One region of the Solibacillus sp. FSL W7-1472 genome, then DNA from elsewhere that is predicted to be linked to it. Evidence: a T-box and tRNA genes for the amino acid it is inferred to sense, from the RefSeq annotation. Region 1 holds a T-box; the other holds one or more tRNA genes.
The links. A T-box is a leader RNA that pairs with one kind of tRNA and senses whether it is charged. The one in region 1 lies ahead of cysS (cysteine--tRNA ligase), so its partner is inferred to be a tRNA-Cys.
Positions count from the first base shown of each region.

Region 1 (14,826 bases):
GCAGCACCTGCATATGATGGAAAATGCCGTCATTTAACAGCCGAGGAAGTTGCTGAAAAAGAGGCTGCTGGTATCCCTCACACAATTCGTATGCGTGTTCCGGAAAATGTTACGTATCAGTTCACTGATTTAGTTCGCGGCGAAGTATCGTTCGAATCAAAAGATATCGGCGACTGGGTACTTGTAAAAGCAAACGGTATTCCAACATACAATTATGCGGTAGTACTGGATGACCACTTCATGGAAATTACACATGTATTCCGTGGGGAAGAGCATTTATCAAACACACCAAAACAAATGATGATTTTTGACGCATTCGGATGGGAATATCCGCAATATGGTCATATGACATTAATCGTAAATGAAGAGCGCAAGAAATTATCGAAACGTGATGAATCAATCATCCAGTTCGTTACACAATACAAGGACCTTGGTTACTTACCGGAAGCGATGTTTAACTTCTTTGCATTGCTTGGCTGGTCACCGGAAGGAGAAGAGGAAATCTTCTCGCATGACGAATTTGTAAAGCTGTTTGATGAAAAACGCTTATCAAAATCACCATCTATGTTTGATAAAACAAAACTAACATGGATGAACAACCAATATATTAAAAAAATGTCTCATGAAGAGGTAGTTGCTTTAGCATTGCCACACTTGCAAAAAGCGGGCTTACTTCCAGAAGAGCTGTCAGAAGAGCAACATGCATGGGCTTCTGATTTAATCGCGCTTTACCATGAGCAAATGAGCTTCGGTGCAGAAATCGTAGAATTATCGAGCCAATTTTTCACAGAAGAAATTGCATATGATGAAGAAGCAAATGAAGTGTTAGCGGGTGAAACTGTGCCGGCTGTTATGGCTTCATTTAAAACTCAATTAGAAGCTTTAGAAACTTTTGATGCCGCTTCAATTAAAGCAGCGATTAAAGCTGTACAAAAAGAAACGGGTGTAAAAGGTAAAAATCTGTTTATGCCAATCCGTGTTGTGACGACTGGTCAAACACATGGTCCGGAATTACCGAATGCCATTGCTTTAATCGGCAAGGAAAAAACAATTGCCCGTGTTGAAAAATTTGCAAAGTAATTCATTTTGTAAATAGGGAGCTTACTTAACAGTTCTCTAGAATGGATAAAATGATTGATTTTTCTGAAAATAGATGTAAAATGAATATAATTCTATAAGTGATAGCACGTTGAGAAGGAGAAGTACGCTGCGCACCCCTTATTAGAGAGGATCACCACCGGCTGAAAGTGATCCAGGTTAAGGCAAAGCTGAAATGCACCTTTGAGTATTTAACTGAATTTGAAGTAGGTTAAATCGATTTGTCCACGTTACAGGACTTTAAGCGGAAAAAGTATGGCTACTTTTTCAACCAGAGTGGAACCGCGCATCTAGCGTCTCTGTCACCTTCTTTAGGTGATGGAGACGCTTTTTTCATTTGAATGGCAAATTAACCCAATACACACCGAAAAGAGCAATATGAAAAAGGAGAGGCAATATGACGATTCAAATCTTCAATTCGTTGACAAGACAAAAAGAACCATTTATTCCGTTGGAGGAAGGCAAAGTAAAAATGTATGTATGCGGACCGACTGTATACAATTACATTCATATTGGGAATTCCCGTCCGGTAATCGTCTATGATACAGTACGTCGCTATTTACAGTATGCAGGCTATGAGGTGAAATTCGTTTCGAACTTTACCGATGTGGATGACAAAATTATTAAAGCAGCAAATGAATTAGGTGAAGAAACTTCTGTCTTAACAGATCGCTTTATCGCTGCTTACTTTGAAGATATTACGGCGCTTGGATGCCAAAAGGCGGATGCCCATCCACGTGTAACAGAGCATATGGATGATATTATCGAGTTCATAAAAGTGCTGATCGACAAAGGCTACGCATATGAATCCCAAGGCGATGTTTATTATCGTACGCGTAAATTCAATGGCTACGGTAAGTTAAGTCACCAATCTATCGATGATTTAAAAGTAGGAGCACGTATTGAAGCCGGCGAGAAAAAGGAAGACCCGTTGGATTTCGCATTATGGAAAGCGGCGAAAGCAGGCGAAATTAAGTGGGCATCACCATGGGGAGAAGGACGTCCAGGATGGCATATTGAGTGTTCTGTAATGGCACGTGAGCATTTAGGTGATACAATCGATATTCACGCAGGCGGACAGGATTTAACATTCCCTCACCATGAAAACGAAATTGCCCAATCTGAAGCGCATAATGATAAAACATTCGCGCGTTATTGGATGCATAACGGCTATATTAATATTGATAATGAAAAAATGTCAAAATCACTGGGCAACTTTATATTAGTGAATGATATCCGCCAGCAAATTGACCCGCAAGTGTTGCGTTTCTTTATGCTGTCTGTTCATTACCGTAATCCGATCAACTTCGCTCAGGATTTAGTGGAAGCAGCGAAAAATGGTTTAGACCGTATACGTACATCTTATACGAATGTGGAGCACCGTCTCACATCTTCTGCAAGTTTAGGGGATAACAGTGAGCAATGGCTTGAAAAAATTGGTCAGATTAAAGTTGATTTCGAAAACGCGATGAATGATGACTTTAATACAGCAAATGCGGTTTCGGCGCTATTTGAACTTTCCCATATTGCCAATGTGTATTTAAACGAAGCAAATACGGATAAAGAAGTATTGCAGGCAATTTTAACGATGTTTGATACAATTGGAAATGTACTAGGTATTCATATAAAAGTAGAAGCTGGCTTACTCGATGAAGAAATTGAGGCATTAATCGAGGAACGTAATCAAGCCCGCAAAAACCGTGATTTCGCTCGTTCAGATGAAATCCGTGACCAACTGCTGGGCATGGATATTGTGCTTGAAGACACTCGTCAAGGTACACGCTGGAAACGAGGACAGTAAATGCAAAATTTAACACCACATGATGTCATACAACTAAATGCACTGGCGCTCGCTTATATGGGCGACGCCGTGCTGGAACAAAGAATTCGGGAACATTTAATATTGTCGGGCCGCGCAAAGCCTAACACATTGCATAAAGAGGCGACAAAATATGTTTCGGCCAAGTCCCAGTCCAATATTGTACATCGTATGATCGAAGAAAATTACTTAACAGAAGAAGAGCAAGCTGTTTTCCGTAGGGGACGCAATGCCAAATCAGGATCTGTTCCGAAAAACACAGATGTACGCACATATCGTAATAGTTCAGGATTTGAAGCGGTTTTAGGCTTCTTATTCCTTAGCAAAGAACATCATCGCGCAAATGAAATAATCGATTACGCAATCGAAATTGTCGAACAGGCAAAAGGAGTGTAACTATGGCAGAGAAAAGACAGCAAAATCGTAAACCAAAAGATTTTAAAGGTCGCGATAAAAAAGCAGATACTTTTAAAACTCAGGAGAAAAAGCAACAAGAAAAGCCGCAATCTGCCCAGGAAGAACTATCAGGAGAAATGATTGCAGGAAAAAATCCGGTACTTGAGGCACTTCGCGCAGGCCGAGAAATAAATAAGTTATGGATTGCTGAAGGCGTTAAGAAAACAGGTGTGCAGGAGCTAATGGACTTAGCGAAAGAACAAGGTGTCCTCGTACAGTTTGTACCAAAGCAAAAAGTCGATAAACTTGCAGAAAACCATCAGGGAATCGTGGCATCAGTCGCGGCATATGACTATGCAGAATTGGACGATCTATTTGCCGCAGCGAAGGCAAAAAGCGAAGACCCGTTCTTTTTAATACTGGACGAGTTGGAAGATCCGCATAACTTAGGTTCGATTATGCGTACAGCAGATGCGATCGGTGCACATGGTATCATTATTCCGAAGCGTCGCGCAGTCGGTTTAACAGCAGTTGTTGCTAAAGCTTCAACAGGTGCTATCGAGCATGTGCCTGTTGTGCGTGTGACCAATTTGGCCCAAACGGTGGATGAGCTAAAAGACCGCGGTGTATGGATTGCCGGAACAGATGCAAAAGGTTCGGCAGATTATCGTAAAATGGATGCAACATTACCGCTTGCATTAATTATTGGTAGTGAAGGTAAGGGAATGAGCCGTCTTTTAAAAGATAAATGTGACTTCTTATATCACTTACCGATGGTTGGTCATGTAACATCATTGAATGCTTCCGTAGCAGCGGCATTACTTATGTATGAAGTGTACCGCAAACGACAAGAAGCTAACGGATGAGGTCATGCAGAACATATTGCTAGTAGACGGCTATAACATGATCGGTGCATGGAGTGAGCTTCGTCCGTTACGCGAGCCTCACTTCGAAGATGCGCGTGATCGGTTAATTGAACGAATGGCGGAGTATAAAGCGCATACAGGCTGGCGTGTTATTGTTGTATTTGACGCGCATCTTGTTCCGGGCACTGAACAACTTTATATTCAGCATGCCGTGGAAGTGCTTTATACACGTAAAAACGAAACAGCGGACGAGCGCATTGAAAAATTATCGAACGAATTAAAAGGGCGAAAAATCCAAATACACGTCGCAACATCCGATATGACTGAACAAAATGTTGTATTTGGTCATGGTGCATTAAGAAAATCGGCACGTGAGCTTGAAATTGAAATGCAAATTATTCAATCTAAAATTTCATCCAAAGTAAAAGAATCGACCGACGAAAAACCGGCCTCAAGAATCAAGCTATCAAAAGAAGTGGAACTACAGTTTGAAAAATGGAGAAGAGGGCTCAAGTAATAGATTGCCCGTTATTTCCAATTAAGTTATACTATTCCTAATTATTCTAGCGTAACTGAGGTGATTTTCATTGCTTAAAAGTGAGAAGTTACAAATGGTACTACGTTTTGAACATTTGACAGATGAAGAGCTTGTAGAACAAGTGCATCTAGGCAATACAGATGCGTTAGATTTTTTAATTTCAAAATACCGATTGTTTGTTAAGGCGAAAGCGCGGTCGTATTTTTTAATTGGTGCGGACAAAGAAGATATAATTCAAGAAGGAATGATTGGCTTATATAAAGCGATTCGGGATTTTAAAGAGGACAAGCTTGCGTCATTCCGTGCCTTTGCAGAACTTTGCATTACACGGCAAATTATTACGGCAATTAAAACAGCTACTAGACAAAAGCATATTCCGCTAAATTCATATGTTTCTTTAGATAAGCCAATTTACGATGAAGAATCAGAGCGCACACTGATGGATATTATTACGAGTCCTATTTCGGACGATCCTGAGTATTTGATGATTAATCGCGAAGATTATCTTTATTTGGAAGAGAAGATGGGTGAAGTATTAAGCGAACTCGAACAGCAGGTGTTGGTTCGTTATTTGGAAGGACAATCCTATAATGAAATTTCTGAAGAATTGGATCGACATGTAAAATCCATTGATAATGCATTACAGCGGGTGAAGCGCAAATTGGAGCGTCATCTTGAACTAAAAGAAATGACTTAAACACCATGAGCCTTTATTGACAGTGGGAAATTTAGGTGTTAGTCTTTAAAGGACAAACTGCCGAAAAGGTGATAAACATGGCAAAGAAAGTCGTTTTAAGTTGTGAAAAATGTGGTTCAAGAAACTACAGTGTCCCGAAAAAAGAAGGGGCAAGCGAGCGTTTAGAACTGAAGAAATTTTGCTCTCACTGTAATGAGCATACAATGCATAAACAAACGTTATAAATGAAAATAGATTAATTCGTTGTTCGGAGGTTAGGCAAAGATGAGTAAAGTAACAAACTTTTTACAAGAAGTCGGCTCAGAAATGCGCAAAACAAGTTGGCCGAAAAGTAAAGAGTTAACGAAGTATACGGTAGTAGTAGTTTCTACAGTTATCGTAATGGCGTTATTCTTTACAGCAATAGATTTAGGAATCTCAGAATTATTCCGTTGGTTCTTGTCTCTGTAAGCTATATCATGTTAATATTTCGAAATAGCCCGTCCATGCCATATAACGGGTTTTTTCATTTGTTAAAAAATGCTGACAGCTTAATTTAAAGAAATAGATTATTGAAGTTTTGTGATCAGGGAAATATATACCCTACACACATAATGTAAAGGAGGGACGGACGATTTAGTCCTACCTATATGGAGAAAAATTGGTATGTAGTTCATACGTATTCCGGTTATGAAAACCGAGTAAAAGCAAATCTTGAAAAACGCGTGGAAACGATGGGAATGCAAGATAAAATTTTCCGTGTAATCGTAGCTGAGCATGAAGAAATCGATGTAAAAGAAGACGGCAAGAAAAAAGCGGTAATGCGTAAAATCTTCCCAGGTTACGTTTTAGTAGAATTGATTATGACAGATGACGCTTGGTATGTCGTTCGTAATACACCTGGTGTGACAGGATTTATCGGTTCTTCGGGCGGCGGTGTAAAACCAACTCCTTTATTACCGGAAGAAGCGGAACGTCTGCTTGCACAAATGGGTATGAACGAATCCTTATTAGGTGAAGTTGAGATTTCTGTTGGTGAAGTTGTAGAAGTTCTAGAAGGACCATTTGCACATTTCCAAGGTCGCGTAGAAGAAGTAGATGTCGACAAAGCAAAATTAAAAGTTCTTGTTGATATGTTTGGTCGCGAAACAGTAATGGAGCTAGACTTTAACCAAGTTCAAAAAATATAGAATTATTTATACTTGATTAAGCAATTTAAAAGTGTTATCATTTCAAAGGTCAGACTGTCCAAGTTTTGGGCGTGTGATTATAATTAGTTTTAATGTTATCGGCAAGTTAGCTGACGAACAGATATTTGAGTGGGAGGGGTAACCCAATTACCACATCACGGACTTAAGGAGGTGTGTCTCGTGGCTAAAAAAGTTATTAAAGTTGTAAAACTTCAAATCCCTGCTGGTAAAGCAAACCCAGCGCCACCGGTTGGTCCTGCATTAGGTCAAGCAGGTGTAAACATTATGGGATTCTGTAAAGAATTTAACGCTCGTACTGCTGATCAAGCTGGTCTTATCATTCCAGTTGAAATTTCAGTATTTGAAGACCGTTCATTCACTTTTATTACGAAAACTCCGCCAGCTGCAGTATTACTTAAAGTAGCTGCTGGTATCCAATCTGGATCTGGTGAACCAAACCGTAAAAAAGTTGCAACGGTTAAACGTGATAAAGTTCGCGAAATCGCTGAACAAAAAATGCCAGACCTTAACGCTGCTTCAGTTGAAGCTGCTATGTTAATGGTTGAAGGTACTGCGCGAAGCATGGGTATTACGATCGAAGACTAATCCCATCTTCAACACTTGATGATGTTTTTGTTTTTGGAAGGTTGCTGCACTCGGATACTTGTTTGATGAGTGCGCAACCTTTATTCGTGGGAGGTCAAATCCGTTACAACCACAATCAAGGAGGAAATTATAATGGCTAAAAAAGGTAAAAAACTGCAAGAAGCAGCTAAATTAATCGACCGCGCTACTTTATACTCTGTTGAAGAAGCAGTAGCATTAGCGCAAAAAACAAGCACAGTAAACTTTGATGCAACTGTAGAAGTAGCATTCAAATTAGGTATCGATACTCGTAAAAACGACCAACAAATCCGTGGTGCGGTAGTATTACCACACGGTACTGGTAAAACTCAACGCGTATTAGTTTTCGCTAAAGGTGAAAAACTTAAAGAAGCAGAAGCTGCTGGCGCAGACTATGTAGGCGATGCAGAATACATCCAAAAAATCCAACAAGGTTGGTTTGATTTCGATGTAATCGTTGCAACTCCTGACATGATGGGTGAAGTTGGTAAATTAGGTCGTGTATTAGGTCCTAAAGGTTTAATGCCAAACCCTAAAACAGGTACAGTTACATTTGACGTAACAAAAGCAATCGAAGAAATCAAAGCTGGTAAAGTAGAGTACCGTGCTGAAAAGTCTGGTATCATCCACGCACCAATCGGTAAAGTTTCTTTCGAGACAGAAAAATTAGTAGAAAACTTCTTAGCTGTATTTGAAGTAGTTCAAAAAGCTAAGCCAGCTGCAGCAAAAGGTACTTACATGAAGTCTGTAAACGTTACAACTACAATGGGTCCTGCTGTAAAAGTTGACGCTGCTAACGTAACAGTTAAATAATTTCCGATTTTTTAAAAATCGTAAAATAAAATTTGTTGACAACGCACCTCTTACTTGGTAAGATGAGTGCTGTTGTGAATCATCCATTTGTACCGTAGACAGTAGGGGTGCCATACGCACTTAATGATCCTACCGAGGACATAGGAGTTCGGATTCTTTTTAAGATGATGTACTTTCAGCCTCTATGTCTATTTTGATATAGAGGCTTTTCTTTGTCGGTATAAATGACTCATTCTAATAGGAGGTGTCATCATGAGCAAAGCAATCGAAACTAAAAAAGTTCAAGTTCAAGAAATCGCTGATAAATTCTCTGCTGCTGGTTCTATCGTAGTAGTAGATTACCGTGGTTTAACAGTAGCACAAGTAACTGAATTACGTAAGCAATTACGTGAAGCAGGTGTTGAGTTCAAAGTTTACAAAAACACTTTAACTCGCCGTGCTGCGGAAGCTGCTGGTTTAGAAGGAATCAATGAATTCTTAACTGGTCCTAACGCTATCGCATTCTCTAACGAGGACGTAGTAGCTCCTGCTAAAATTATTAACGAATTCGCTAAGAAAAATGAAGCGTTAGAAATTAAAGCTGGTATTATCGAAGGTACTGTGGCATCAGTTGAAGACGTTAAAGCTCTTGCAGAACTTCCATCTCGCGAAGGTCTATTATCAATGCTTTTATCTGTACTTCAAGCTCCAGTGCGCAACTTCGCACTTGCAACAAAAGCTGTTGCAGAACAAAAAGAAGAGCAAGGCGCTTAATAGTAGCCTCATAACTTCAAAAATCAGGCAAACTGCCTAAAACTAATAAACATTCCATAGGAGGAAATTAAAATGAACAATGAGCAAATCTTAGAAGCTATCAAAGCTATGACAGTTCTAGAGTTAAACGATTTAGTAAAAGCAATCGAAGAAGAATTCGGTGTAACAGCTGCTGCTCCAGTAGCAGTAGTTGCTGGCGGTGCTGCTGCAGCTGAAGAAAAAACTGAGTTTGATGTAGTATTAGCTTCTGCTGGTGGAGAAAAAATCAAAGTAATCAAAGTGGTTCGTGAAATCACTGGTTTAGGCTTAAAAGAAGCTAAAGAAGTTGTTGATAACGCTCCTAAAGCTCTTAAAGAAGGCGTTTCTAAAGACGAAGCTGAAGCTATCAAAGCTAAACTTGAAGAAGTTGGCGCTTCAGTAGAAGTTAAATAATTTTAGTTTAACTTTAATTGCTAAGCTATGAGCTTAGTTTAATAAGGAAAGCTCGTCACAATTTTGCGGCGGGCTTTTCTTTATTAACTTTTGTGGATATGAAAATATTGATTTTTATAGTAACCCACATGAAAAGACATCATTTTGCACAAATTAGCGCAAAATGTATTTTTTCTAAGGAGGCGTGTTGCATGTCTGAACATTATTATTCAAATAAGCCTCAAACTGAGAGTAAACCACGCCAATGGAAATTCACTTTATTAGGCAATACATTTACGTTTGAAACGGATACGGGTGTATTCAGTAAAAGCGAAGTAGATTTTGGTTCCCGTGTACTAATCGATGTGTTTGAAATGCCTAAAATTGATGGTGTTTTGCTTGATGTAGGTTGTGGCTATGGACCAATCGGATTATCGATTGCAAAAAACAACCCTGATCGTGAAATTTACATGATGGATATAAATTCACGAGCGGTTAGTTTGTCTCAAAAAAATGCCCAGCTTAACGGGGTTCAAAATGTACGTATTTTTGAAAGCGATGGATTAGCGGCTGTAGAATCTGGGACGAAAGTAGCTGCTGTATTAACAAATCCTCCGATTCGTGCCGGTAAAGAAACGATCTTTAAGTTTTATGACGGTGCATATGAATTATTGGAGGAAAATGGTGAGCTGTGGATTGTTATTCAGAAGAAGCAAGGCGCTCCATCAACTATGAGTCATTTAGAAGAAATGTTTTCAGAAGTAGATGTCGTTGAGAAGAAAAAAGGATATTGGATTATTCGTGCAAAAAAATAAGTAAGATTAGTTTCCAATATTGACTTGACAAATTGAATATGATAACATAATAAAATGCAAAATTATTATTTTGAGGTAGTATGCCCTTTTGCATTAAATATTCAAAGTTACGGGTATACTGCTAAGAATAAGTTAAGTTTAACCGAAAATGAGGTTTAAAAAAAGTCTCGTTTTCTTTTTGTCTTTCGAAATCATACACTATTTGTATGTTTTTGCAAAGACCTATTATCGCTTTATTGAGGGGTGAATGAGTTGACAGGTCAACTAGTTCAGTACGGACAACACCGCCAGCGTAGAAGCTTTGCGCGTATTAGTGAGGTGCTGGAACTTCCGAATCTAATCGAAATCCAAACAGCATCTTATGAGTGGTTCCTTGAAGAAGGGTTGCGCGAGATGTTCCACGACATTTCTCCAATCGAAGATTTTACAGGTAATCTTTCATTAGAATTCGTCGACTATACTTTAGGAGAACCTAAGTATGATGTGGATGAATGTAAAGAGCGTGACGTTACTTATGCTGCACCATTACGTGTAAAAGTACGTTTGCACAACAAAGAAACAAACGAAGTGAAAGAGCAAGACGTCTTTATGGGTGATTTCCCATTAATGACGGAAACAGGTACGTTTATTATTAACGGTGCTGAGCGTGTAATTGTTTCACAGTTAGTTCGTTCTCCAAGTGTATACTTCCACGAAAAAACGGATAAAAACGGTAAAAAAGGCTTTGGTGCAACGGTTATTCCAAACCGTGGTGCATGGCTTGAATATGAAACAGATGCTAAAGACGTTGTTTATGTACGTATCGATCGTACACGTAAATTACCAGTAACGGTGCTTTTACGTGCATTAGGTTTTGGCTCGGATCAAGAAATTTTAGATATCATTGGCGACAATGAATATTTACGTAATACGTTAGAAAAAGATAACACGGAAGGTACTGAAAAGGCCCTTCTTGAAATCTATGAACGCTTACGTCCAGGTGAACCACCAACAGTTGAATCTGCGAAGAACTTATTATATTCTCGCTTCTTCGATGCAAAACGCTATGATTTAGCGAATGTTGGTCGTTACAAAATGAACAAAAAGCTTCATATCAAAAATCGTTTATTCAACCAAACGATTGCAGAAACGTTAGTGGATCCTGATACAGGGGAAATTATCGTAGAAGCAGGTACATTATTAGACCGCCGTAATCTGGATAAGTTAATTCCATATTTAGAAAGTGGTGTCGGTTTCCGTACATTAAACCAAGTTGGTGGTGTATTGGAAGATGATATTACAATCCAGTCGGTTAAAATCTTTGCACCAAATGATGAAGCGCAAAAAGAAATTAATGTTATTTCAAACGCCTATGTAGATGAAGAAGTGAAAAATATTACTCCAGCCGATGTATTGGCATCAGTATCATACTTCTTCAACTTATTATATGACGTTGGTAACACAGATGATATTGACCATTTAGGTAACCGTCGTTTACGTTCTGTTGGCGAATTACTACAAAACCAGTTCCGTATCGGTTTATCTCGTATGGAGCGTGTAGTGCGTGAGCGTATGTCAATTAACGACACAGCAGCAATCGTACCACAGCAATTAATCAATATCCGTCCTGTTATCGCTTCAATTAAAGAGTTCTTTGGTAGCTCTCAATTGTCTCAATTCATGGACCAAACAAACCCGTTAGCAGAATTAACGCATAAGCGTCGTCTGTCTGCATTAGGGCCTGGTGGTTTAACACGTGAGCGTGCTGGTATGGAAGTACGTGACGTTCACTACTCTCACTATGGTCGTATGTGTCCGATCGAGACGCCTGAGGGACCAAACATCGGTCTTATTAACTCATTATCTTCTTTCGCAAAAGTAAACAAGTTTGGCTTCATTGAAACTCCTTACCGCCGTGTTGATCCAGAAACAGGTGCTGTAACGAGTGAAATCCATTACTTAACTGCTGACGAAGAAGATAACTATGTAGTAGCACAAGCGAACTCAATCCTAAATGAAGACGGTACTTTCGCGAATGAAGAAGTTGTTGGACGTTTCCGTGGTGACAACACTGTATTCTCTAAAGACCGCATCGACTACATGGATGTATCGCCTAAACAAGTAGTATCTGCTGCGACAGCATGTATTCCGTTCTTAGAAAACGACGACTCAAACCGTGCGTTAATGGGAGCGAACATGCAACGTCAAGCTGTTCCATTACTATATCCAAACGCACCATTCGTTGGTACGGGTATGGAGCACGTAGATGCACGTGATTCTGGTGCTGCTGTAGTTGCCAAATTCGATGGTATTGTTGAACATGTAGAAGCGCGTTCAATTCACGTACGTCGTATTGAAGTAGTAGATGGCAAAGAAGTTAAAGGCGATTTAACAAAATATAAATTACAAAAATTCATTCGTTCTAACCAAGGTACTTCTTATAACCAACGTCCAATCGTAAAAGTTGGCGACCGTGTAAAACCTCGTGATATTTTAGCTGATGGTCCATCTATGGAAAAAGGCGAATTAGCACTTGGTCAAAACGTACTTGTTGCGTTCATGACATGGGACGGCTTCAACTACGAGGATGCTGTAATTATGAGCGAACGCCTTGTTAAAGACGATGTATATACTTCTGTTCATATTGAAGAATATGAATCAGAGTCTCGTGATACAAAGCTTGGACCTGAAGAAATCACACGTGATATTCCAAACGTGGGTGAAGATGCACTTCGTAACTTGGACGACCGCGGAATTATCCGTATTGGTGCAGAAGTTCGCGATGGTGACATTCTAGTAGGTAAAGTTACGCCTAAAGGAGTTACAGAGTTAACTGCGGAAGAGCGTTTATTACATGCTATCTTTGGTGAAAAAGCGCGTGAAGTACGTGATACGTCTCTACGTGTACCACACGGAGCTGGCGGTATCATTTTAGATGTAAAAGTATTCAACCGTGAAGACGGCGATGAATTACCACCAGGTGTAAACCAATTAGTTCGTGCTTATATTGTTCAAAAACGTAAAATCCGCGTTGGTGACAAAATGGCCGGACGTCACGGTAACAAAGGTGTAATTTCTCGTATCTTACCGGAAGAGGATATGCCGTTCATGCCGGACGGAACTCCAGTTGATATCATGCTTAACCCACTAGGGGTACCTTCACGTATGAACATCGGACAAGTGCTTGAGCTACACCTAGGTATGGCTTCACGCTACTTAGGTATTCATATGGCTTCACCAGTATTCGATGGTGCCAACGAAGCCGATGTTTGGGAAACGATGGAAGAAGCTGGTATGAACCGTGATGGTAAAACAATTCTTTATGATGGACGTTCAGGTGAGCCGTTCGATAGCCGTGTTTCTGTTGGTATCATGTACATGATCAAACTAGCGCACATGGTTGACGATAAACTTCATGCACGTTCAACTGGACCTTACTCATTAGTAACGCAACAGCCGCTTGGTGGTAAAGCACAATTCGGTGGTCAGCGCTTTGGTGAGATGGAGGTTTGGGCACTTGAAGCATACGGTGCAGCATACACGTTACAAGAGATTTTAACTGTAAAATCGGATGACGTTGTAGGTCGTGTGAAAACATACGAAGCAATCGTAAAAGGTGAAAGTGTTCCAGAACCAGGTGTTCCAGAATCATTTAAAGTATTAATTAAAGAACTTCAATCATTAGGTATGGATGTGAAGATGCTTACAATCAATGACGAGGAAGTGGAATTACGCGACCTTGACGATGAAGATGAAGTAGCTGCACCTGTCGAACGATCTAATGATAAAGAAGAAGACCCAGTAGAATCATTTGAATAACTTCAATTGAATCGGGCAGGTATATGCCCTGCCCGATTTTTCTTATATTTTAGATGCAAGTTTCATTATGGCCTAATATGAAATTTTGTAAGTGTAGAGCTACATTAAAAGTCATTTACGACTTATAACTAAAGGGAGGTAGGCTCCTTGATCGATGTTAATGAATTTGAATATATGAAAATTGGTTTAGCTTCACCTGACAAGATCCGTTCTTGGTCATACGGAGAAGTAAAAAAACCAGAAACAATTAACTACCGTACATTAAAACCAGAAAAAGATGGTCTATTCTGTGAACGTATTTTTGGACCAACTAAAGACTGGGAATGTCACTGTGGTAAATATAAGCGCGTACGTTATAAAGGTGTCGTTTGTGACCGCTGTGGCGTAGAAGTAACGCGTTCGAAAGTTCGCCGTGAACGCCAAGGACATATCGAACTAGCAGCACCTGTATCACATATTTGGTACTTCAAAGGTATTCCAAGTCGTATGGGTCTTATTTTAGATATGTCTCCACGTGCATTGGAAGAAGTAATTTACTTTGCTTCATATGTAGTAATCGAGCCAGGTCAAACGTCTTTAGGCTATAAAGACTTACTTTCTGAAAAAGAATACCGTGCATACCGTGAAAAGTATGGCAGTGAATTCGAAGCAGCAATGGGTGCTGAAGCGATTAAACGTCTTTTAGAAAAAATTGACTTAGAAGATGAAACACAAGTTTTAAAAGAAGAGTTAAAATCTGCACAAGGCCAACGCCGTACACGTGCGATTAAACGTTTAGAAGTAGTAGAGTCATTCCGTAACTCAGGCAACAAACCAGAGTGGATGATTTTAGATGTACTACCGGTAATTCCACCAGAGCTTCGTCCGATGGTGCAATTAGATGGTGGACGTTTTGCTACATCTGACTTAAATGACCTTTACCGTCGTGTTATTAACCGTAACAACCGTTTAAAACGTTTACTTGACCTTGGTGCACCAAGCATTATCGTTCAAAACGAGAAACGTATGTTACAAGAAGCGGTTGATGCA
Region 1 covers NZ_CP150208.1:3,835,218-3,850,043, reverse strand. The annotation lists gene gltX (glutamate--tRNA ligase) at 1-1,080, shown strand, start outside; T-box leader at 1,181-1,402, shown strand; gene cysS (cysteine--tRNA ligase) at 1,496-2,899, shown strand; gene MKY07_RS19285 (Mini-ribonuclease 3) at 2,900-3,313, shown strand; gene rlmB (23S rRNA (guanosine(2251)-2'-O)-methyltransferase RlmB) at 3,316-4,179, shown strand; gene MKY07_RS19275 (NYN domain-containing protein) at 4,184-4,696, shown strand; gene sigH (RNA polymerase sporulation sigma factor SigH) at 4,791-5,414, shown strand; gene rpmG (50S ribosomal protein L33) at 5,492-5,638, shown strand; gene secE (preprotein translocase subunit SecE) at 5,679-5,864, shown strand; gene nusG (transcription termination/antitermination protein NusG) at 6,044-6,583, shown strand; gene rplK (50S ribosomal protein L11) at 6,764-7,189, shown strand; gene rplA (50S ribosomal protein L1) at 7,322-8,020, shown strand; ribosomal protein L10 leader region at 8,095-8,240, shown strand; gene rplJ (50S ribosomal protein L10) at 8,273-8,773, shown strand; gene rplL (50S ribosomal protein L7/L12) at 8,846-9,205, shown strand; gene MKY07_RS19230 (class I SAM-dependent methyltransferase) at 9,397-9,999, shown strand; gene rpoB (DNA-directed RNA polymerase subunit beta) at 10,243-13,797, shown strand; gene rpoC (DNA-directed RNA polymerase subunit beta') at 13,945-14,826, shown strand, end outside.

Region 2 (14,826 bases), 480 kb from region 1:
AACGACCGGCAACTCGCGTGTATGGATTCAAACAGGCTTAGATATTAAAAATGCGGTCGATCCTAAAGATAAAGACTTTATCGAGATTCAGCCGACTCGTCTTGCGAACAGTGTGTTAACTGCCATTCAAAACATGGGCTTCCGGTTGCGTAAAGTAGATAACGAACAAGCCCCTTCTTATTTACGCCGCCAAACACCGATTGTACAGGAATTTGAGTTTACACCGACAAACAACACGTATCGCCGGTATCTAGACGAACTTGAAGTTGTCTTTTTACATCAATCATCAAACTCAGTCGAAATTTTAGTGCAAGTAGACCGACGTGCCCGCGGGCTTGGAGGATTTTTATCCGAAGCGCTCGATATGGATGAGAGCTTCATCCGTCTCACATTATCCGAACACGACAATATTCAGGCAAAGCTTGAGCAAGTAATTAAAACGAAGATGAAATAATCAAAAGGCAAGAAGCATCAGTCGCTTCTTGCCTTGTTTTATTTTAAACCTGGATAGTTTTGTTGTCTTAGTACTTCGTAAATCACAATTGCCGCTGTATTTGATAAATTCAGTGAGCGGATATGGTCACTTTGCGGGATGCGCAGGCACATATCGGCACGTTCTTTTGCAAACTCCTTTGGCAAGCCAGTCGTTTCTCTTCCGAACATAAAGTAAAGGTCACGCTCTGAATTGCTGAAATCATGTGTCGTAAACGGCTCATCACTATATGTCTCAATTAAATATACATCGCCATCTTTACTGTACTCGATAAAATCTTCTAAAGAATCATGGTAAACGACATTCACGTGTTCCCAATAATCCAATCCAGCACGCTTCAGCATTTTGTCATCTGTTGAAAAGCCCAATGGACGGATCAAATGTAATGATGTATTCGTTCCAGCACAAGTACGGGCAATGTTGCCTGTGTTTGCCGGGATTTCTGGTTGATATAATACGATATGGTTTGGCACTTCTGATCCTTCTCTCTTAATGATTTAACATTGCTAGCCCTTTATCAATCTCCGCCAGCACTTCTTCATCCTGCTCTGTTTTTTTTGCAGCTATTAAAATCTCCACTGCCCCATCCGTTCCGATTTTTCCGATTGCCCATGCAGCGGTCCCTCTTAATACAGGACGCTCATCTTTTTGCAGTACTTGAACTAAATCAGGCATCGCCGCTTCTTCTTTAAAGTGGGCCAGCGCTAAAATGGCATTGCGCTGAATCGGCTTTTTGCCGCGCCATGAGCCGGATACATGACCAAACTTTGCCTTAAATTCCTTATTGGAAATCGATAAAAGAGGCTGTAGTAAAGGTTTTGCGATTTCAGGATCGGGAGTGAATTCATCATGGATCCAGTTCAGCTTTCCTTTATTTTTCGGGCACACTGTCTGACATGTATCACAGCCATACAAACGGTTTCCGATTTTTGCCCGAAACTCATCCGGTAAAAATCCTTTCGTTTGAGTTAAAAAGGCAATGCACCGCTGTGAATTCAGCTGCCCAGGCGCAACGATCGCTCCAGTTGGACAAACATCAATACATAATGTACAGTCTCCGCATTCATCCTCCATCGGTGTGTCAGGGGCAAACGGGATATTTGTGATGATCTCGCCTAAATAGACGTACGAACCAAACTCCGGTGTTATGATCGAACAATTTTTGGCGCTCCAGCCGATACCTGCCCGTTCTGCAACTGCACGATCTACTAGTTCCCCAGTATCGACCATCGATTTCACCTTTACATTTGGCACACGTTCATGCAGCCATGCTTCAATGAGCTGCAGACGTTCACGAACAGCTGTATGATAGTCAATCCCCCATGAAGCACGGCAAAAAATACCGCGGCGCTCCCCTTTTTTTCCCTGCGGGGCATCTTGCATGCGTGAAGGATAGGCAATCGCGATCGCAATAATACTTTCTGCTTCATCTAATAATTTTAAAGGCTCTGTACGCAGCTCTATATTTGCTTCTTCAAAGCCTGATTGGTATGCTAATTGTTGCTGACGACGCAGACGGTTTTTCAATTCATGAAACGGAGCAGCGGTCGTAAATCCGATTTTATCAACACCAATAGATGCTGCGTATTTCACTAAATCTTCTTGAAGTTGATGAACTTTCATTTCACATACTCCTTTCAAATGATACAATAATTATAAACTTATTCCGTATTACATATTTTAGTATTTCTCCCATTAAAAACAATGTAAGTAGGTGTTCTCATGAATATTTCAATAAATGAAGCTCTTTTTTCTGTCAATGAGCAATTAAAAATTGGCCTTATCCATTATAGCAAAATTATCGTCGAAGAATCTCCTCAAATGATTAAAGGTCGCACACAACTTTATCAGGAAAATCTATATTTGGAATTACAGGAAACACCTGTGACAGAACGTCCTGGTATTAAAGAGTGGCGCCAGCTTTGGAAGGCTTTTGGCGGGGACCCGAACCGGTACCGTCACTCTGCGGAAAGCTTAATGCGCCGTATCGCCAAACAGCAATATTTAGCACCGTTCCATTCGGCTGTTGATCTAAATAACTTCTTCTCCCTGCAATACGAAATACCTGTTGGCATTTATGATGCAGAAAGTATTGATGGTAATGTGGAAATCAATGTCGGCAATGCATCGACAGGCTATGAAGGAATTAATGGACGCTTTAATTCATTGGATAACATCATCCATACCAAGGATGCAATCGGTCCATTCGGCAGCCCCTTTGTTGATTCAAAAAGAACGGCAGTGACAGAAGCTACGACAAATGCGCTGCAAATCTTTTATTTACGCCCTTCCCTCAGTGGAAAGGAAGCTGCTGAACTACTAGGCAGTGCAGGAAACATGTTTACACAAATTAGCGGTGGCGAATATGAAGTACATATTCTTTCAAAGGAAAATCCAAAAGTTCATATTTAAGGAGTGAAATCGTTTGACTATTAACTTAGCTGAGGCAGTAAAACTAAAAAGTATCATTACGAAAAGAATCCAGGAACGAACAATACAAGTACATTCATTAACACATGCTATCATTGAAAAAGGCGAACAGCCGAAAACACCTGATTATACACTCGAAATGCTTGAAGCCGAGTTAAAAGAGCTTCGTTATGATTCACGTAAACTTGATGCCCTGATCTACCGGGCTAATATCGACAATACTATTGTGTTTAAAGATGAGGAAATGCCTATTGTAGAGGCGATTGAACTTGCGAGTCAATTACGTGCAGAAGCACAATTTTGCAAAAACCTTGGTTCTGAGGAAAAAGAGGCTTTCTACCATAATTCCGGTGATGCCATACTTTACCGTGTAGCATTGTATGATCCAATGACATACCGAAACCGTGCAAATGAGCTTGAAAAGGAAGCACATCGCCTTTCCAATTTAATTAATGCCAAAAACTATCAAGTTGAAATTGAATTTGATGACAGCAACTATTTCTAAACCTAGGGCGGTGAGACTCCAAACTAGGTAATAACGGGCGATTTTTGCTTCGGCATCCCCAACTAATGGTCAAACCGATGACCCTTTACCGTTTACACTGTTACCTTTCACACATAACCAACTATAGTAAAAGCTAACACAATCGTAATTGAGTATTTTTGCTCGCCCGTTATTAAAAGACACCTGCTCACTTACACGTGAAAAGGTGTCTTTGCTTTTTATCTCATCTGAATCCTACTCTACACCCGGTAAAATGCTTAATGTCTTATCATCTGCATCTAATAATACGTCCACACCTAATGGAATCGCAATATTAGGCTCGCAATGACCAATTTTGAACCCTGCTACTGCCGGTTTGTTAAACGGCTTCAAATATCCTTCTATTACCTTCAGCACATCTTCATAGCTGTATGTATCATCCGGCATATTAAAGTCTGCTATTACAAAGCCTGCTGCAAGCTCCAGCTTTCTTGAAAGACGAAGCTGATTCAGCATTAAATCAATTTGCTCGATTGTTTCACCTAAATCTTCAAGTAGTAAAATTTTATTGCGCACATCAATTTCAAATTTAGTTCCAAGTGTGCTGACAATACGGTTTAAATTTCCGCCTGTCAATTCGCCGCGTACAGCTCCCGGTATAATTGTCGTAAGAGGTGAAATGCTTTCTGTATACTGAATTTCAATCGGCTGGAATAGCTGCTGGAACATTTTTTTAGAAAGAGGGTCCAGTTCCCCTTTTGGACTAGACAGCATCGGACCATGGAATGTCACTAAATTTGCAAACTCGTTTACTTGTGTATGTAAAGTCGTCACATCGGAAAAGCCCCAAATTATTTTCGGATTGTCCTCGATTAATGGATAGCTTATCTTATCGATGATTCTTGAGATTCCGTAGCCGCCCTTCACTAAAAAGACTGCCTTCACTTCCGGATCAACAATCATTTGGTGGAAGTCTTTAATCCGCTCCTCGTCGGAACCTGCCAAATAGCCTTCGTATGCCTGTACCGTATTACCAAGCTTATACTTTAAACCTAATTCCTCTAAAAACGCTAATTTATCCCCTACTGATTCTATATTAAGCGGACTACTTAAATTAACTAATCCTACTGTATCGCCATGCTGTAACCTTGCTGGTCGAATTTTCATGCTAATGACCTCCTTTTGCTTCTGTCGTTATTGTATCATAGCGTTTTATGTAAAGCGCATTGCAAATTCCATGTGGTTGTCCCTATAATAGATAAAATCAATTTCCAATATAAGGAGATGCTCAATAATGAAATTTCCACCACAGCTACTGCTCATTTTGGCTACTTTATTGTGGGGCGGCAACTTTGTAATTGGACGAGCTGTTTCAGGAGATATTCCTCCGATTACACTTGCCTTTTTACGTTGGATTGTTGCCTTTCTCGTATTTTTCCCAATCGCTTACAACCGGACGAAAAAAGAATGGCCTGCGCTGAAACAGCATTGGGGTGCTGTCATCATTTTAGCAATAACAGGAGTTGCCGCATTCAATACACTCGTCTACATCGGCTTGCATGATACAACATCCATTAATGCATCTTTAATGAATTCATCAACACCGATTATTATATACATACTGAGCTTTATCTTTTTAAAAGAACGGTTAACGAAGTTCCAAATGATCGGCACACTGCTTTCTTTAGCCGGAGTGCTCTTTATTATATCCGGAGGCTCATTACAAAGCCTGCTTTCATTTTCATTCAACAAAGGGGACTTGATCGTTTTGATTGCGGTAGTGTGCTGGAGTTTCTATTCATTACTCATTAAAAAGTACGCAGGTAAGCTGCCGGGTTATTCTACGTTTTTAGTGACGATTGCAATCGGAGCTATTATGTTACTGCCGTTCGCAGTATATGAACTACTAACAACATCACAAGCAATCGTATGGAACGCTTCGACAATTGGGGCGATTTTTTATGTAGGGATCATTGCTTCGATAGTTGCCTTTTTAAGCTGGAACAATGGCGTTGTCTCATTAGGAGCAAACAAAGCAGGAATCTATTTAAACTTTATTCCTCTATTTGCCACAATCTTTGCTGTACTGTTTTTAAATGAGCAACTCCTCATCGCTCAAGTAATCGGAGGCATTGCGGTAATTACAGGAGTATTTATTTCATCGATCAAATAAAGGAGTGCACAATGTATGCACTCCTTTACCTTATTTTACATCTGTATAAATAACCGTCACATCTGGATGGTTGTGCAGTGCGCTCGCAGGGAAATCTTCTGTTACGACACCGCTGCGTAAACGTTCAAATGCCTCCTGTTTTGATGCACCTGAAATTAATAATACAATCTTTTTAGAACTTAAAATTGTTTTGATCCCCATTGTAATGGCATGTGTCGGCACATCATCAATAGAATCAAAATAGACTTGATTCGCTTCACGTGTAGACTGTGCAAGCTCTACAATATTTGTACCTAAATCAAAAGGAGTTCCAGGTTCATTAAAACCGATATGTCCATTTACACCAATTCCTAAAAGCTGTATATCAATATTTCCCGCCGCATTAATCAATGCATCATATTCAGCGGCAGCTTTTTCTAAATTCGACTTATTACCAGCTGGTAAATAAATATTTTCCCGTTTCATATCGATATGATTAAACAGGTTATAGTCCATATAATAATGGTAGCTCGCTTCATTTGCCGGATTAATACCGATATATTCATCCAAGTTGAAAGACTTGGCTTGTTTAAAAGATACTTCGCCTGCCTTATACGCAGCTACAAGCTTTTTATAAAAGCCTTCCGGGGTACCTCCTGTAGCCATTCCAAATACCGTTGAACTATCCTTTTTTAATTGATCTATAAAAATTGTTGCAGCAATTTTACTCAACTCACCATAGTTTGCCGCTTCAATCCACTTAAAATTTGTTGCTACATTCATTTGTTTAATTCCCTACTTCCTCGCTATATTCCATAATTTATATCACTTAAATAAAATGCGTTTTTTTAAAATTCATTCCTAACATCACTATGTTAATTTTATAGTAAATAATTTTAATACGCCAGAAAAAACGTGCAGGATTTTCTGGAAAACATACTAATTTCCTTTGTATATAATATGATATTCTCCCATACTAATTTCCCAATATTCCGTACGCAGACTTTATTTTTCTCATTATCATATAAAAGAATCGATGAATCTATTCTTTCCTAATTTCACTTATAAATACCACTGTTGAAGTCGGATTCTATAATCTATTCTATGCTCTTTAAAAAGATTATGGGACTTTATATATCGATTATAAAAATAAAAAAAGACCTCACAGTATGAACTGTGAAGTCTTTTTTTCAGATACCGAGTGTGGGACTTGAACCCACACGCCTCGCGGCAACGGATTTTGAGTCCGTCGTGTCTGCCATTCCACCAACTCGGCAAAATAAGGTAAAAAAAAATCGGTTTCTCCGATTAAATAAAATATGGAGGCGGCAACCGGATTTGAACCGGTGATAAAGGTGTTGCAGACCTGTGCCTTACCACTTGGCTATGCCGCCATATTTGGAGCGGAAGACGAGGTTCGAACTCGCGACCCCCACCTTGGCAAGGTGGTGTTCTACCACTGAACTACTTCCGCAAAATAAAAAAATGGCTGGGGTACCTGGATTCGAACCAGGGCATGACGGAATCAAAATCCGTTGCCTTACCGCTTGGCTATACCCCAAATATTTAAATTATGATATAGAATGGGGCGACTGATGGGAATCGAACCCACGAATGCCTGAACCACAATCAGGTGCGTTAACCACTTCGCCACAACCGCCACTATATTATAATTTTAACACTTAAACCTAAATAAAAATGGGGCGACTGATGGGAATCGAACCCACGAATGCCTGAACCACAATCAGGTGCGTTAACCACTTCGCCACAACCGCCACTATATTATTTTAAGTATTTTTAAGTTATTTGGCAGGGGCAGTAGGAATCGAACCCACACTGACGGTTTTGGAGACCGTAGTTCTACCTTTAAACTATGCCCCTATCAAAAGGATGGTGGAGGGGGACGGATTCGAACCGCCGAACCCTAAGGAGCGGATTTACAGTCCGCCGCGTTTAGCCACTTCGCTACCCCTCCAGGTAATGGTGCCGGCGAAAGGAGTCGAACCCTCGACCTACTGATTACAAGTCAGTTGCTCTACCAACTGAGCTACACCGGCAAAAATATGGTGGGTTTGGACGGAATCGAACCGCCGACACTTAGAGCTTCAATCTAATGCTCTACCAACTGAGCTACAAACCCACAAATTAATTTTTTTAAAAAATGGCGGTCCCGACCGGGATCGAACCGGCGATCTCCTGCGTGACAGGCAGGCATGTTAACCGCTACACCACGGGACCATTTGGTTGCGGGGGCAGGACTTGAACCTGCGACCTTCGGGTTATGAGCCCGACGAGCTACCACTGCTCCACCCCGCGATAATACTATTTGTTTAATGGTGGAGGATGACGGGCTCGAACCGCCGACCCCCTGCTTGTAAGGCAGGTGCTCTCCCAGCTGAGCTAATCCTCCAATGCTGGATACTACTTATGTATCTTTTGGTGACCCGTACGGGATTCGAACCCGTGTTACCGCCGTGAAAGGGCGGTGTCTTAACCACTTGACCAACGGGCCTCTTTATAAATTAAGCCTGGCGGAGAGTAAGGGATTTGAACCCTTGATGCAGGGTTACCCGCATACACGATTTCCAATCGTGCTCCTTCGGCCACTCGGACAACTCTCCAAGATTTAATGGCTCCGAAGGCAGGACTCGAACCTGCGACCTGCCGGTTAACAGCCGGATGCTCTACCAACTGAGCTACTTCGGAATAATTCTATAACAGCCTAGCGACGTCCTACTCTCACAGGGGGAATCCCCCAACTACCATCGGCGCTAAAGAGCTTAACTTCCGTGTTCGGTATGGGAACGGGTGTGACCTCTTTGCCATCATCACTAGACTATTTAATCGAAAGACATTATTTATTATATCATACTTTTCTTATTTGTCAAGTATTTATATAATAATTTTTCATTCTTTCAAAACTGGATAAACGTTTCATTGAATTGAGCAATAAAATGTGGTTAAGTCCTCGACCGATTAGTATTCGTCAGCTGCATGCGTCACCGCACTTCCACCTCGAACCTATCTACCTGATCGTCTTTCAGGGGTCTTACTTACTTGCGTAATGGGAAATCTCATCTTGAGGGGGGCTTCATGCTTAGATGCTTTCAGCACTTATCCCGTCCATACATAGCTACCCAGCGATGCCTTTGGCAAGACAACTGGTACACCAGCGGTATGTCCATCCCGGTCCTCTCGTACTAAGGACAGCTCCTCTCAAATTTCCTACGCCCACGACGGATAGGGACCGAACTGTCTCACGACGTTCTGAACCCAGCTCGCGTACCGCTTTAATGGGCGAACAGCCCAACCCTTGGGACCGACTACAGCCCCAGGATGCGATGAGCCGACATCGAGGTGCCAAACCTCCCCGTCGATGTGGACTCTTGGGGGAGATAAGCCTGTTATCCCCGGGGTAGCTTTTATCCGTTGAGCGATGGCCCTTCCATGCGGAACCACCGGATCACTAAGCCCGTCTTTCGACCCTGCTCGACTTGTAGGTCTCGCAGTCAAGCTCCCTTATGCCTTTACACTCTACGAATGATTTCCAACCATTCTGAGGGAACCTTTGGGCGCCTCCGTTACTCTTTAGGAGGCGACCGCCCCAGTCAAACTGTCCGCCTGACACTGTCTCCTACCCCGCTAAGGGGCATGGGTTAGAAGTTCAATACAACCAGGGTAGTATCCCACCGACGCCTCCTTCGAAGCTGGCGCTCCGAGATCTCTGGCTCCTACCTATCCTGTACAAGTTGTACCAAAATTCAATATCAGGCTACAGTAAAGCTCCACGGGGTCTTTCCGTCCTGTCGCGGGTAACCTGCATCTTCACAGGTACTATAATTTCACCGAGTCTCTCGTTGAGACAGTGCCCAGATCGTTACGCCTTTCGTGCGGGTCGGAACTTACCCGACAAGGAATTTCGCTACCTTAGGACCGTTATAGTTACGGCCGCCGTTTACTGGGGCTTCAATTCACAGCTTCGCTTGCGCTAACCGCTCCTCTTAACCTTCCAGCACCGGGCAGGCGTCAGCCCCTATACGTCACCTTACGGTTTTGCAGAGACCTGTGTTTTTGCTAAACAGTCGCCTGGGCCTATTCACTGCGGCTTCTCTAGGCTATGCACCCAAAGAAGCACCCCTTCTCCCGAAGTTACGGGGTCATTTTGCCGAGTTCCTTAACGAGAGTTCTCTCGCACACCTTAGGATTCTCTCCTCGACTACCTGTGTCGGTTTGCGGTACGGGCACCTCTCACCTCGATAGAGGCTTTTCTTGGCAGTGTGAAATCAGGAACTTCGCTCATACGAGCTCGTCATCACAGCTCAACGTTAAAGTATGCGGATTTGCCTACATACACGCCTTACTGCTTGAACACGCGCAACCAACGGCGTGCTTACCCTATCCTACTGCGTCCCCCCATTTCTCAAACGGTGAGGAGGTGGTACAGGAATATCAACCTGTTGTCCATCGCCTACGCCTATCGGCCTCGGCTTAGGTCCCGACTAACCCTGAGCGGACGAGCCTTCCTCAGGAAACCTTAGTCATACGGTGCATGGGATTCTCACCCATGTTTCGCTACTCATACCGGCATTCTCACTTCTAACCGCTCCACCAGTCCTTCCGGTCTGACTTCAACGCTGTTAGAACGCTCTCCTACCACGCATACTCAAAGTATGCATCCACAGCTTCGGTGAATCGTTTAGCCCCGATACATTTTCGGCGCAGCGTCACTCGACCAGTGAGCTATTACGCACTCTTTAAATGATGGCTGCTTCTAAGCCAACATCCTGGTTGTCTAAGCAACGCCACATCCTTTTCCACTTAACGATTACTTGGGGACCTTAGCTGGTGGTCTGGGCTGTTTCCCTCTTGACTACGGATCTTATCACTCGCAGTCTGACTCCCGTGTATAAATATCCGGCATTCGGAGTTTGTCTGAATTCGGTAAAGCGAGATGCCCCCCTAGTCCAAACAGTGCTCTACCTCCGGTATTCTCAATCACGAGGCTAGCCCTAAAGCTATTTCGGAGAGAACCAGCTATCTCCAGGTTCGATTGGAATTTCTCCGCTACCCACACCTCATCCCCGCACTTTTCAACGTGCGTGGGTTCGGGCCTCCAGTGAGTGTTACCTCACCTTCACCCTGGACATGGGTAGATCACCTGGTTTCGGGTCTACGACCACGTACTAATTCGCCCTATTCAGACTCGCTTTCGCTGCGGCTCCGTCTTCTCAACTTAACCTCGCACGTAATCGTAACTCGCCGGTTCATTCTACAAAAGGCACGCTATCACCCATTAACGGGCTCTAACTACTTGTAGGCACACGGTTTCAGGGTCTATTTCACTCCCCTTCCGGGGTGCTTTTCACCTTTCCCTCACGGTACTGGTTCACTATCGGTCACTAGGTAGTATTTAGCCTTGGGAGATGGTCCTCCCGGATTCCGACGGAATTTCACGTGTTCCGCCGTACTCAGGATCCACTCTGGAGGGAATGAACTTTTGACTACAGGGCTTTTACCTTGTTTCGCGGACCTTTCCAAGTCGCTTCGTCTAATTCATTCTTTTGTAACTCCGTATAGAGTGTCCTACAACCCCAAAGAGCAAGCTCTTTGGTTTGGGCTCTTCCCGTTTCGCTCGCCGCTACTCAGGGAATCGAATTTTCTTTCTGTTCCTGCAGGTACTTAGATGTTTCAGTTCCCTGCGTCTGTCTTCAACACGCTATGAATTCACGTGAAGATACTATCCGATTAAAGATAGTGGGTTCCCCCATTCGGAAATCCCCGGATCAAAGCTTACTTACAGCTCCCCGAGGCATATCGGTGTTAGTGCCGTCCTTCATCGACTCCTAGTGCCAAGGCATCCACCGTGCGCCCTTATTAACTTAACCAAAAGTTAACACTTAGATCAGAGATCTAAGATTTAAGTTTACACGTCAATTGCTTGACTTGTTTAAAAATCTATAAAATAGAAATTTGATTTATTGCTTTCAATGTCGTTTTATCCAGTTTTCAAAGAACGAAGCAGCTGACTTCAATCACATCGTGAGAAGCTTCACTGATTTTGCTTCATGCAGCTTTGCGACGTAAGCGCAAGCGTCAGGAGCAAGGTTTGAAGTATTTCATTCATTTAAGAATGAACCTTCAAAACTGAACAGCAAACGTTAATGTTTCATTCCCCGAAGGAATGATTCCGAAAAATCCTTAGAAAGGAGGTGATCCAGCCGCACCTTCCGATACGGCTACCTTGTTACGACTTCACCCCAATCATCTATCCCACCTTCGGCGGCTGGCTCCATAAAGGTTACCTCACCGACTTCGGGTGTTACAAACTCTCGTGGTGTGACGGGCGGTGTGTACAAGGCCCGGGAACGTATTCACCGCGGCATGCTGATCCGCGATTACTAGCGATTCCGGCTTCATGTAGGCGAGTTGCAGCCTACAATCCGAACTGAGAACGGTTTTATCGGATTAGCTCCCCCTCGCGGGTTGGCAACCGTTTGTACCGTCCATTGTAGCACGTGTGTAGCCCAGGTCATAAGGGGCATGATGATTTGACGTCATCCCCACCTTCCTCCGGTTTATCACCGGCAGTCTCCTTAGAGTGCCCAACTGAATGATGGCAACTAAGAATAAGGGTTGCGCTCGTTGCGGGACTTAACCCAACATCTCACGACACGAGCTGACGACAACCATGCACCACCTGTCACCGTTGCCCCCGAAGGGGAAACTATGTCTCCATAGTGGTCACCGGGATGTCAAGACCTGGTAAGGTTCTTCGCGTTGCTTCGAATTAAACCACATGCTCCACCGCTTGTGCGGGCCCCCGTCAATTCCTTTGAGTTTCAGTCTTGCGACCGTACTCCCCAGGCGGAGTGCTTAATGCGTTAGCTGCAGCACTGAGGGGCGGAAACCCCCCAACACTTAGCACTCATCGTTTACGGCGTGGACTACCAGGGTATCTAATCCTGTTTGCTCCCCACGCTTTCGCGCCTCAGTGTCAGTTACAGACCAGACAGTCGCCTTCGCCACTGGTGTTCCTCCAAATCTCTACGCATTTCACCGCTACACTTGGAATTCCACTATCCTCTTCTGCACTCAAGTTCCCCAGTTTCCAATGACCCTCCCCGGTTGAGCCGGGGGCTTTCACATCAGACTTAAGGAACCACCTGCGCGCGCTTTACGCCCAATAATTCCGGACAACGCTTGCCACCTACGTATTACCGCGGCTGCTGGCACGTAGTTAGCCGTGGCTTTCTAACAAGGTACCGTCAAGGTAGCGCCAGTTACTACGCTACTTGTTCTTCCCTTGCAACAGAGTTTTACGAACCGAAATCCTTCTTCACTCACGCGGCGTTGCTCCATCAGACTTTCGTCCATTGTGGAAGATTCCCTACTGCTGCCTCCCGTAGGAGTCTGGGCCGTGTCTCAGTCCCAGTGTGGCCGATCACCCTCTCAGGTCGGCTACGCATCGTTGCCTTGGTGAGCCGTTACCTCACCAACTAGCTAATGCGCCGCGGGTCCATCTTATAGTGACAGCCGAAACCGTCTTTCAACTTTCAAACATGTGTTAAAAAGTATTATTCGGTATTAGCCCCGGTTTCCCGGAGTTATCCCAATCTATAAGGTAGGTTACCCACGTGTTACTCACCCGTCCGCCGCTAAAATTTTAAAGGTGCAAGCACCAATAAAATTTCCGCTCGACTTGCATGTATTAGGCACGCCGCCAGCGTTCGTCCTGAGCCAGGATCAAACTCTCCATAAAAGTAGTTTGAAAGCTCATTTGCTTTGCTAGCGATTCAACTTCGTTAGAAGTTGAAATCTATTGTTTGCTTCATTTAAGAAGCTTGTTTCATTAACGTTGCTTGTTCAGTTTTCAAGGTTCATTTTGTTTCGTTGTCGTTTTAGCGACTTCTCTAATTTAACATCTCTGTTTCTTTTTGTCAACAACTTTTTCGAAAAAGTTTTTTGAAGAAATTCGTGAAGGTAATTTAGTTGTTTTCGAGTACGTCTTAGCGACATTTAATATATTACAATACTTCTTATAATTTCGTCAACACTTTTTATAAAAAAATTTCAGAGCGTTTTTAAACGCTCTGATTAATATACTATAACCCATACTCAGATTCAATATATTGTCTGTCTACATAATAGTTCCTGTGGAATATCGCTTCGTTTTTGGCAATAACCGTTTCAACCAATATTAACTCTCTTTCAATTAAATATTCAACGAACACTTCCAAGTCAACAGAGTAATAACTTAACTCCGGATGGTCATGCAGCTGTTGAATCGTCCACGAAGGTTGTGCAAGCATTGTTTCCAGAATATGTTGCGCCCCATCAGTAGTTCTGGAATTAATTAAAAACTCGCCAGCTAAAAATAATAACTCCAGACGCTTTTCTAGACTTTCGTTACTCATAATCAATTCTTCATATAATTTATAGATGGCTGGATCATTTCGTTTTACCTGGGCCCATACTGTAACTTCCGGGTAATGCCCACTATCGATAATCGATAATCTCCCTAAATGATGCAATGAAGCAACTACATGATTGTAAGCATCTAAAAAATGACCATCTTCAAATAATTCTTTTCCTTCTTTATAACGGCGGATTAACTTGGCAAACTGTATACCTGTTTTTAATTTACGACCGAAGAATGGGAACTCTTGCAATTCAGAACGCAGCTTATATAGAAACTCATTGCGGTCAAACATAACTTTTCCGTGGAAAAGCCAATCGACCAAGCGCTTATTTGAACCAATGAAAATCCATTTACGCAACCGTTCCTCCGTTAAAATATGCATCACCATTTTTGCTTCACCATATGAATAGTGTTTCGAATAAATAGGCTTATCACTTTCTTTTACAATAATTAAAAGAACCGAATCAAATGTATCGGTCATATTCTCAGCACCTTCACGCTTGTTTATCAATATTACTCCAAGCGTTTCCGGCTGACTTGCACGTTCCTGATAAATCGGTCTTAAAATATGTTCCATTGTTATCCCCCTATAAAATTTACCTTCTATATATTGTCATTGTAGATGCTATAAGATAAATTAACTATTGTTACGTCGATAAACTTTCAACCATGCTGAAAGTCCATCATTTCCTTAAATTAAATAATAGAAATCTCGTTATTTTTTCTTTCGCCATTAGTTTATAAAAACCCTTCATTTAAACATTTTAAATAGTATTACAGGATATTTAAAAGCCGCCTAATTCTTTCCTGTCTACTAATTTATATCCAATTTATGTTATAGTATATTT
Region 2 covers NZ_CP150208.1:3,354,621-3,369,446, forward strand. The annotation lists gene MKY07_RS16765 (sporulation protein) at 1-454, shown strand, start outside; gene trmL (tRNA (uridine(34)/cytosine(34)/5-carboxymethylaminomethyluridine(34)-2'-O)-methyltransferase TrmL) at 493-966, opposite strand; gene queG (tRNA epoxyqueuosine(34) reductase QueG) at 983-2,116, opposite strand; gene MKY07_RS16780 (phenylalanine--tRNA ligase beta subunit-related protein) at 2,216-2,905, shown strand; gene MKY07_RS16785 (hypothetical protein) at 2,919-3,428, shown strand; gene MKY07_RS16790 (LD-carboxypeptidase) at 3,663-4,574, opposite strand; gene MKY07_RS16795 (DMT family transporter) at 4,702-5,580, shown strand; gene nagB (glucosamine-6-phosphate deaminase) at 5,611-6,342, opposite strand; tRNA gene MKY07_RS16805 (tRNA-Leu) at 6,755-6,835, opposite strand; tRNA gene MKY07_RS16810 (tRNA-Cys) at 6,880-6,953, opposite strand; tRNA gene MKY07_RS16815 (tRNA-Gly) at 6,959-7,033, opposite strand; tRNA gene MKY07_RS16820 (tRNA-Gln) at 7,046-7,120, opposite strand; tRNA gene MKY07_RS16825 (tRNA-His) at 7,144-7,219, opposite strand; tRNA gene MKY07_RS16830 (tRNA-His) at 7,259-7,334, opposite strand; tRNA gene MKY07_RS16835 (tRNA-Trp) at 7,367-7,440, opposite strand; tRNA gene MKY07_RS16840 (tRNA-Tyr) at 7,451-7,534, opposite strand; tRNA gene MKY07_RS16845 (tRNA-Thr) at 7,541-7,616, opposite strand; tRNA gene MKY07_RS16850 (tRNA-Phe) at 7,624-7,699, opposite strand; tRNA gene MKY07_RS16855 (tRNA-Asp) at 7,722-7,797, opposite strand; tRNA gene MKY07_RS16860 (tRNA-Met) at 7,801-7,875, opposite strand; tRNA gene MKY07_RS16865 (tRNA-Val) at 7,894-7,969, opposite strand; tRNA gene MKY07_RS16870 (tRNA-Glu) at 7,997-8,071, opposite strand; tRNA gene MKY07_RS16875 (tRNA-Ser) at 8,089-8,180, opposite strand; tRNA gene MKY07_RS16880 (tRNA-Asn) at 8,190-8,265, opposite strand; rRNA gene rrf (5S ribosomal RNA) at 8,280-8,395, opposite strand; rRNA gene MKY07_RS16890 (23S ribosomal RNA) at 8,516-11,444, opposite strand; rRNA gene MKY07_RS16895 (16S ribosomal RNA) at 11,762-13,318, opposite strand; gene MKY07_RS16900 (nucleotidyltransferase-like protein) at 13,662-14,555, opposite strand.
Region 2: it encodes a tRNA-Cys, which carries the amino acid that the T-box ahead of cysS (cysteine--tRNA ligase) is inferred to sense. The anticodon was not compared.